2 linked regions of the Alkalilimnicola ehrlichii MLHE-1 genome follow. The protein of the gene in region 1 interacts with the protein of each later gene in a pairwise test. Links are inferred from orthologs where the notes say so. Each region holds a gene or a part of one and is shown on either strand. Other genes may lie near its edges. The genes, in order: rlmKL and typA.

Region 1 (3,309 bases):
CTCAAAAAACCGGCGTAAAGGCGGCAAGGCGGCCAAACCCGACACCACCGCCGACCAGGCGGAGCGCCAGGCGCAACGGGCACAGGCGGAGAAGCGCGCGCGTGATCGCGAGCTGAACCGCCGGCGTGAGGCCGCCAAGGCGGCAAAGGCCGGGCGTGCCGCCGTCCAGCAGTTGATCCGCAAGGTCCGGGTGGACGACAACCGGGGCGAGGTGCCCTTCCACTTTGCGGTCGGCAAGGTGATCAAGCGGATCCTCGTGACCGAACACCAGGCCCGCTCCTTGGCCGAGGGCCGTCTGGCGGTGGTGGCGCTGGACCGGGAGTACGCCCTGGTGCCCCGGGAGACGGGGGAGAAGGTCCGCGAGCAGCATCCCGAGGCGTTGGTCCTCCTCAATGAGCCCGGCGGCGGCGACGCCGATCCCGCCTACGAGGAGCACCCCATTCCCGACGACCTGATGTGGTAATGACCGGGTGAACGAACACCATTCCCTGTTTGCGGCCTGCCCCCGGGGCCTGGAGCCGGCGCTGGTCGAGGAGTTGGCCCGGCTCGGGGTCGCCCAGCCCCGGGCGCAGCGCGCCGGGGTCGCCTGGGAGGGGGATCTGGAGAGTGCGCTCCGGGCCTGCCTATGGTCCCGACTCGCCAGCCGGATCCTGCTCGGGTTGAGCACCGTCCCGGTGGAGGATGCCGACGGCCTTTATCAAGCAGCTCGCGACCTGCCCTGGGAGGACCATCTGTTGCCGGGTGACACGTTGGCGGTGGATTTTCATGGCAGCAATGCCGCCATCCGCCATACCCGGTTCGGGGCGCAGCGGGTGAAGGATGGGGTGGTGGATCGCATGCGGGCCGTTGGCCACCCCCGGCCCTCGGTGGACACGGCCGCCCCGGATCTGCGCATCAATGCGGTACTGGCGGGCGGGCGGCTGCGTCTGGGGATCGACCTTTCCGGCGAGAGCCTACACCGGCGTGGTTACCGCCAGGGCGGGGGCCGTGCCCCCCTGAAAGAGAACCTGGCCGCCGGACTCCTCTGGCTGGCGGGGTGGCCGCGCATTGCCGAGGACGGCGGTGGTCTGCTCGACCCCATGTGTGGCTCCGGGACGCTGGTGCTGGAGGGGGCCCTGATGGCGCTGGACCGTGCTCCGGGGCTGGGGCGCGAGCGCTGGGGCTTCAGCCGCTGGGCAGGGCACGTCCCGGTCTACTGGAAGCGTCTGCGCGACGAGGCCGAGGAGCGCGCCGCCGCCGGGGGCCGGCGACGGCTGGCGCTGGTGGGCTACGATCAGGACCCGCAGGCGATCCGCGCGGCGTTGGACAATCGCGAGCGGGCGGGGCTGCGAGACCGCGTCCACTTCGAGCGCCGGTCGCTGGAGGCGGCGGAACCGGTCGGGGAGCGGCCGGGTCTGGTGGTGGTCAATCCTCCATATGGGGAGCGGTTGGGCCAGCGCCAGGCACTGGTCACCCTCTACGCCAGCCTGGGGGCCCGCCTGCGAGGGGCCTTCGGTGGCTGGCAGGGTGCCGTCTTTAGCGGTGCGCCGGAGCTGCTCGATTACCTGGGGCTTTCCATCGCCCGCCGGCACGCCTTGTATAACGGTGCCCTGGAGACCCAACTGGCCGTCTTCGCCCTGCGTGAGCAGGGCGCGGACCGGCGGAGTCAGGGGGCCACGGCCCTGGACAACCGGCTGCAGAAGAATCACCGCCACCTCCGGCGCTGGTTGCGACGCGAGGGCGTTAAGGCCTACCGGTTGTACGACGGTGATCTGCCGGAGTATGCGCTGGCGGTGGATGTCTACGAAACGGAATCGGGGCGCCATGCCCATGTCCAGGAGTATCAGGCCCCGCGCAGCGTCGACCCACGCAGCGCCCGGCGGCGGCTGCGTGAGGCGCTGGAGGTGATCGCGGCGCACCTGGAGGTGGGGCCGGAGCGGGTTCACCTTAAGGTGCGCCGCCGGCAGAAGGGGGCGGACCAGTACCGCCCGGTGGACCAGACCGGCGAGCGGTGGGTGGTGCAGGAGGGCCCGGCCCGGTTCTACATCAACCTGAGCGATTATCTCGATACCGGTCTGTTCCTGGATCATCGCATCACCCGGCTGCGACTCGGGGAGCAGGCCAGGGGGCGGCGGTTCCTCAATCTGTTCGCCTATACCGGAACGGCGACGGTGCATGCGGCGTTAGGCGGTGCCAGAGAGACCATCACCGTGGACCTGTCGGCCACCTACCTGGGTTGGGCGCGGGATAATCTCCTGCTTAACGGCATCGAGCCGGGAGCGCGCCATCGGCTGGAGCGGGCGGACTGCCTGGCCTGGCTGGCCGGGCAGGCGGAAAGCCGGCCCGGGCGTTACGACCTGATCTTCATGGACCCGCCGACCTTTTCCAACTCCAAGCGCATGTGCGAGAGCTTCGACGTGCAGCGCGATCACCCCCGGCTGATCCGCCAGGCCATGCAGTTGCTGGCCCCGGATGGGTTGTTGGTCTTTTCCTGTAACCGGCGGGGGTTTTCCCTGGATGAGGCGGTGGCGTCCGACTACGCCTGCCGGGAGATCACCCGGGAGACGATCCCCCCAGATTACGCCCGTAATCCCCACGTGCATTATTGCTGGGAACTCCGGCATCGGTGAGCTGAACGCCATTGGGTGTCCGGTCGGCACAGCGAGGCGGCAAGCGACCTGACAGTCCACGCGCCACCTGGATCGCCGCGTCGCTGCGCTCCTCGCGATGACGGGGGCTTCCCCCGCCGTCACTGGGAGCCCCGCAGGGGCGTGGCAGTCCATGGCGGGGTGTGGATCGCCGCGTCGCTTCGCTCCTCGCGATGACGGGGGCTTCCCCCACCGTCACTGGGAGCCCCGCAGGGGCGTGGCAGTCCAGGCGGGGTGTGGATCGCCGCGTCGCTGCGCTCCTCGCGATGACGGGGGCTTCCCCCACCGTCACTGGGAGCCCCGCAGGGGCGTGGCAGTCCATGGCGGGGTGTGGATAGCCGCGTCGCTTCGCTCCTCGCGATGACGGGGCTTCCCCCGCCGTCACTGCGAGGAGCGAAGCGACGTGGCAGTCTACCGCTCTGGATCGCCACGGGCCTTCGGCCCTCGCGATGACGGGGAGGAAGGCCGTCGGCCCTCGCGATGACGGGGGAAAGTGTTCGGCCATCGCGATAGCGGGGGGCGGTGGCGGCGCCCACTCCGCCGTCGGGCGCCGAAGGGGCGCGGTCGTTCACGGTTTGTCGCCTTGGGGGAGGGGTTGCACGCGGCGGTGGGGCTGTGTCATTATCCGCGTCCCCTGAACGAGGGGCGCCCCCCGGGGCGGCCGGCCAGAGCAGGCAAGGCC
Region 2 (3,250 bases), 1.2 Mb from region 1 along the record:
CCACTCATCGTAGGGCATGCCGTAGACGATCTCTCTTGCCTGATCATAATCCATAGGCACGCCCCGCTCCTCGGCCGCCGCCAAGTACCACTTGGAGAGGCAGTTGCGGCAAAAGCCGGCCAAGTTCATCAGCTCGATGTTCTGTACGTCGGTGCGCTCACGCAGGTGCTGCACCAGGGCACGGAAGGCCGCGGCCTCAAGTTCAGTGCGGGTCTTGTCGTCCATAGTCTTGCTTACCGGAGGCTGTGTTGATTATCAGGGCTTTCGCATACTCGGGGGGGTATGTTACCACTCCTAACCTACTCCCCGTCATCGCGAGGGCCGAAGGCTTTCCCCCGTCATCGCGAGGGCCGCAGGCCCGTGGCGATCCAGGGCGGTAGACTGCCGCGTCGGCTTCGCCTCCTCGCAGTGACGGTGGGGGCGACCTTCCGCTTCCGGCACAGTCAAGTTCTTCAAGAGGGCCGAAGGCTTTTCCCCGTCATCGCGAGGGCCGAAGGCCCGTGGCGATCCAGGGCGGTAGACTGCCACGTCGGCTTCGCCTCCTCGTAGTGACGGTGGGGGTGGGGCCCGCTCGCAGTGACGGTGGGGGTGGGGCCCGCTCGCAGTGACGGTGGGGGCGGCCTGCTCCTCCCTGCACAGTCCAGTTCTTCAAGAGGTGTGCCCCTTACTCCCCGTCATCGCGAGGAGCGAAGCGACGCGGCGATCCATGCGGCGTGTGGATTGCCACGCCCCTTCGGGGCTCGCAATGACGGTGGGAAAGGCCGGGGGAGGGCGCCCGTTGCCGTTCAGCGCGCGGCGCGTTTGCGCTCGTGTTCCTTGAGCAGCTTCTTGCGCAGGCGGATGGCCTCCGGGGTCACCTCCACCAGCTCATCGTCGTTGATGAACTCCAGCGCCTGCTCCAGGGTCAGGTCGATGGCCGGGGTCAGGATGAGGTTCTCGTCCGAGCCGGCGGCGCGAACGTTGGTGAGCTGCTTGGCCTTGAGCGGGTTGACCACCAGGTCGTTGTCGCGGGCGTGGATGCCCACGATCATCCCCTCGTAAACCTCCGCCCCGTGACCGATGAACAGCTTGCCCCGCTCCTGCAGGTTGAACAGGGCGTAGGCCAGCGCCTTGCCTTTCGCCATGCTCACCATCACCCCATTGTGTCGGCTGCCAAAGTCGCCCTGCTTCACCGGGCCGTAGTGGTCAAAGACGTGGTACATCAGGCCGGTGCCGGAGGTGGCCGTCATGAACTCGGTGCGAAAGCCGATCAGCCCGCGGGCAGGGATGATGAAATCCAGCCGTACCCGGCCCCTGCCGTCGGGGATCATGTCCTGCAGCTCGCCGCCGCGCTCGCCCAGCTTCTCCATGACCGCGCCCTGGTGCTGCTCCTCCACGTCCACGGTCAGCTGCTCCCAGGGCTCCTGCTGAACGCCGTCGATCTCGCGCACGATCACCTCGGGGCGGCTGACACCCAGCTCGTAGCCCTCGCGGCGCATGTTCTCGATGAGCACGGACAGGTGCAGCTCGCCGCGCCCGGAGACGCGGAAGCGGTCCGGGTCGTCGGTGGGCTCCACCCGCAGGGCCACGTTGTGGATCAGTTCCCGCTCCAGGCGCTCGCGGATCTGCCGCGAGGTGACGTACTTGCCGTCGCGACCGGCAAAGGGGGAGGTGTTGACCTGAAACGTCATGCTCACGGTGGGCTCATCCACGGTGAGCGGGGGCAGCGCATCCGGGTGGGCCGGGTCGGTGAGGGTATCGGAGATGTTGAGCCCCTCGCAGCCGGTAAAGGCGATGATGTCGCCGGCCCGGGCCTCGGGCACCTCCACCCGGTCCAGGCCGTGGAAGCCGAGCACCTGCAGGATGCGGCCGTTACGCTTGCGACCGTCGCGGCCGATGATGCTGATCGGGGAGTTGGTGCGCACCCGCCCGCGGGTGATCCGGCCGATGCCGATCACGCCCACGTAGCTGTTGTAGTCCAGCGAGCTGACCTGCATCTGGAACGGGCCGTCCGCGTCCACCTCGGGGGCCGGGACATGTCGGGTAATGGTCTCGAACAGCGGGGTCATGTCGCCGCCCCGGGCCTCGCTGTCCTCGCTGGCATAGCCCTGCAGCGCGGAGGCGAAGACGATGGGGAAGTCCAGTTGTTCGTCGCTGGCGCCCAGCCGGTCGAACAGGTCGAAGGTCTGGTCCACCACCCAGTCGGGGCGGGCGCTGGGCCGGTCGATCTTGTTTACCACCACGATGGGGCGCAGCCCCAGGGCCAGGGCCTTCTGGGTGACGAACCGGGTCTGCGGCATGGGGCCGTCGACGGCATCCACCAGCAGCAGCACCGAGTCGACCATGGAGAGCACCCGCTCCACTTCGCCGCCGAAATCGGCGTGGCCGGGGGTGTCGACGATGTTGATGCGCCAGTCGTTCCACTGGATGGCGGTGTTCTTGGAGAGGATGGTGATGCCGCGTTCCTTCTCCAGGTCGTTCGAATCCATGACCCGCTCGACGGCCTCACCGCGGGTTTCCAGGGTGCCGGATTGTTGCAGGAGTTTGTCGACGAGGGTGGTCTTGCCGTGGTCGACGTGGGCGATGATGGCGATGTTGCGCAGGCGTTCGGTCATGGAGTCGTGACAGGTCGTTGCTGATACGGGGGCGCTATCATCCGGGAGTTGGGGGCTGGTGTCGAGGGTTTATTCCCCGTCTTTGATAGAATCCGGGGTTTGCGGTGCTTTGGGCGGTGCTCTGATGATGGGTTCCGCGCAAACACTTGCCACCCGGCACGCTCCGAACCCAAGAGGTCTCGTCATGGGCATGGGCCTGAAAACCCTGCAGAAGCGTCTCAGCCACCTGACCGGCAACGCCATCCGCGATTACCGCATGATCGAGGAGGGCGACCGGGTCATGGTCTGCCTGTCCGGGGGCAAGGACTCCTACGCCCTGCTGGACGTGCTGCTGCGCCTGCAAAAGCGCGCGCCGGTGCGCTTCGAGCTGGTGGCGGTGAACCTGGACCAGAAGCAGCCCGGCTTCCCGGAGCATGTGCTGCCCGAGTACCTGGCATCGCTGGGCGTGCCCTACCGGATACTGGAGGCGGACACCTACTCCACCGTGGAGCGGGTGATCCCCGAGGGCAAGACCAAGTGCTCGCTCTGCTCGCGGCTGCGCCGGGGGCTGCTCTACGGGGCGGCGGAGGAGATGGGCTGCAGCAAGATCGCGCTGGGCCACCACCGCGACGACATCCTGGAGACCTTCTTCCTCAACCTCTTCTATGGCGGCCGGC

The links.
Region 2: the proteins of rlmKL (region 1) and typA interact in binary tests that used the Escherichia coli proteins (3 or more experiments, as listed by UniProt). The link is inferred for Alkalilimnicola ehrlichii MLHE-1 from one-to-one orthologs.

The regions. Positions count from the first base shown.
Region 1 is NC_008340.1:2,219,654-2,222,962, reverse strand. Bases 45-3,039 are described here. They hold rlmKL (bifunctional 23S rRNA (guanine(2069)-N(7))-methyltransferase RlmK/23S rRNA (guanine(2445)-N(2))-methyltransferase RlmL), read left to right. Parts: upstream 45-470; coding sequence 471-2,609; downstream 2,610-3,039. Other genes in these bases: MLG_RS09925 (DUF2058 domain-containing protein), read left to right, coding at 45-463. Outside these bases: more of MLG_RS09925, read left to right, coding at 1-44. UniProt on the Escherichia coli protein: Specifically methylates the guanine in position 2445 (m2G2445) and the guanine in position 2069 (m7G2069) of 23S rRNA. Methylation occurs before assembly of 23S rRNA into 50S subunits.
Region 2 is NC_008340.1:1,064,297-1,067,546, forward strand. The notes cover bases 191-3,126. They hold typA (translational GTPase TypA), read right to left. Parts: upstream 2,595-3,126; coding sequence 786-2,594; downstream 191-785. Other genes in these bases: MLG_RS04840 (DUF1244 domain-containing protein), read right to left, coding at 191-225; ttcA (tRNA 2-thiocytidine(32) synthetase TtcA), read left to right, coding at 2,779-3,126. Outside these bases: more of MLG_RS04840, read right to left, coding at 1-190; more of ttcA, read left to right, coding at 3,127-3,250. UniProt on the Escherichia coli protein: A 50S ribosomal subunit assembly protein with GTPase and nucleotide-independent chaperone activity, required for 50S subunit assembly at low temperatures, may also play a role in translation.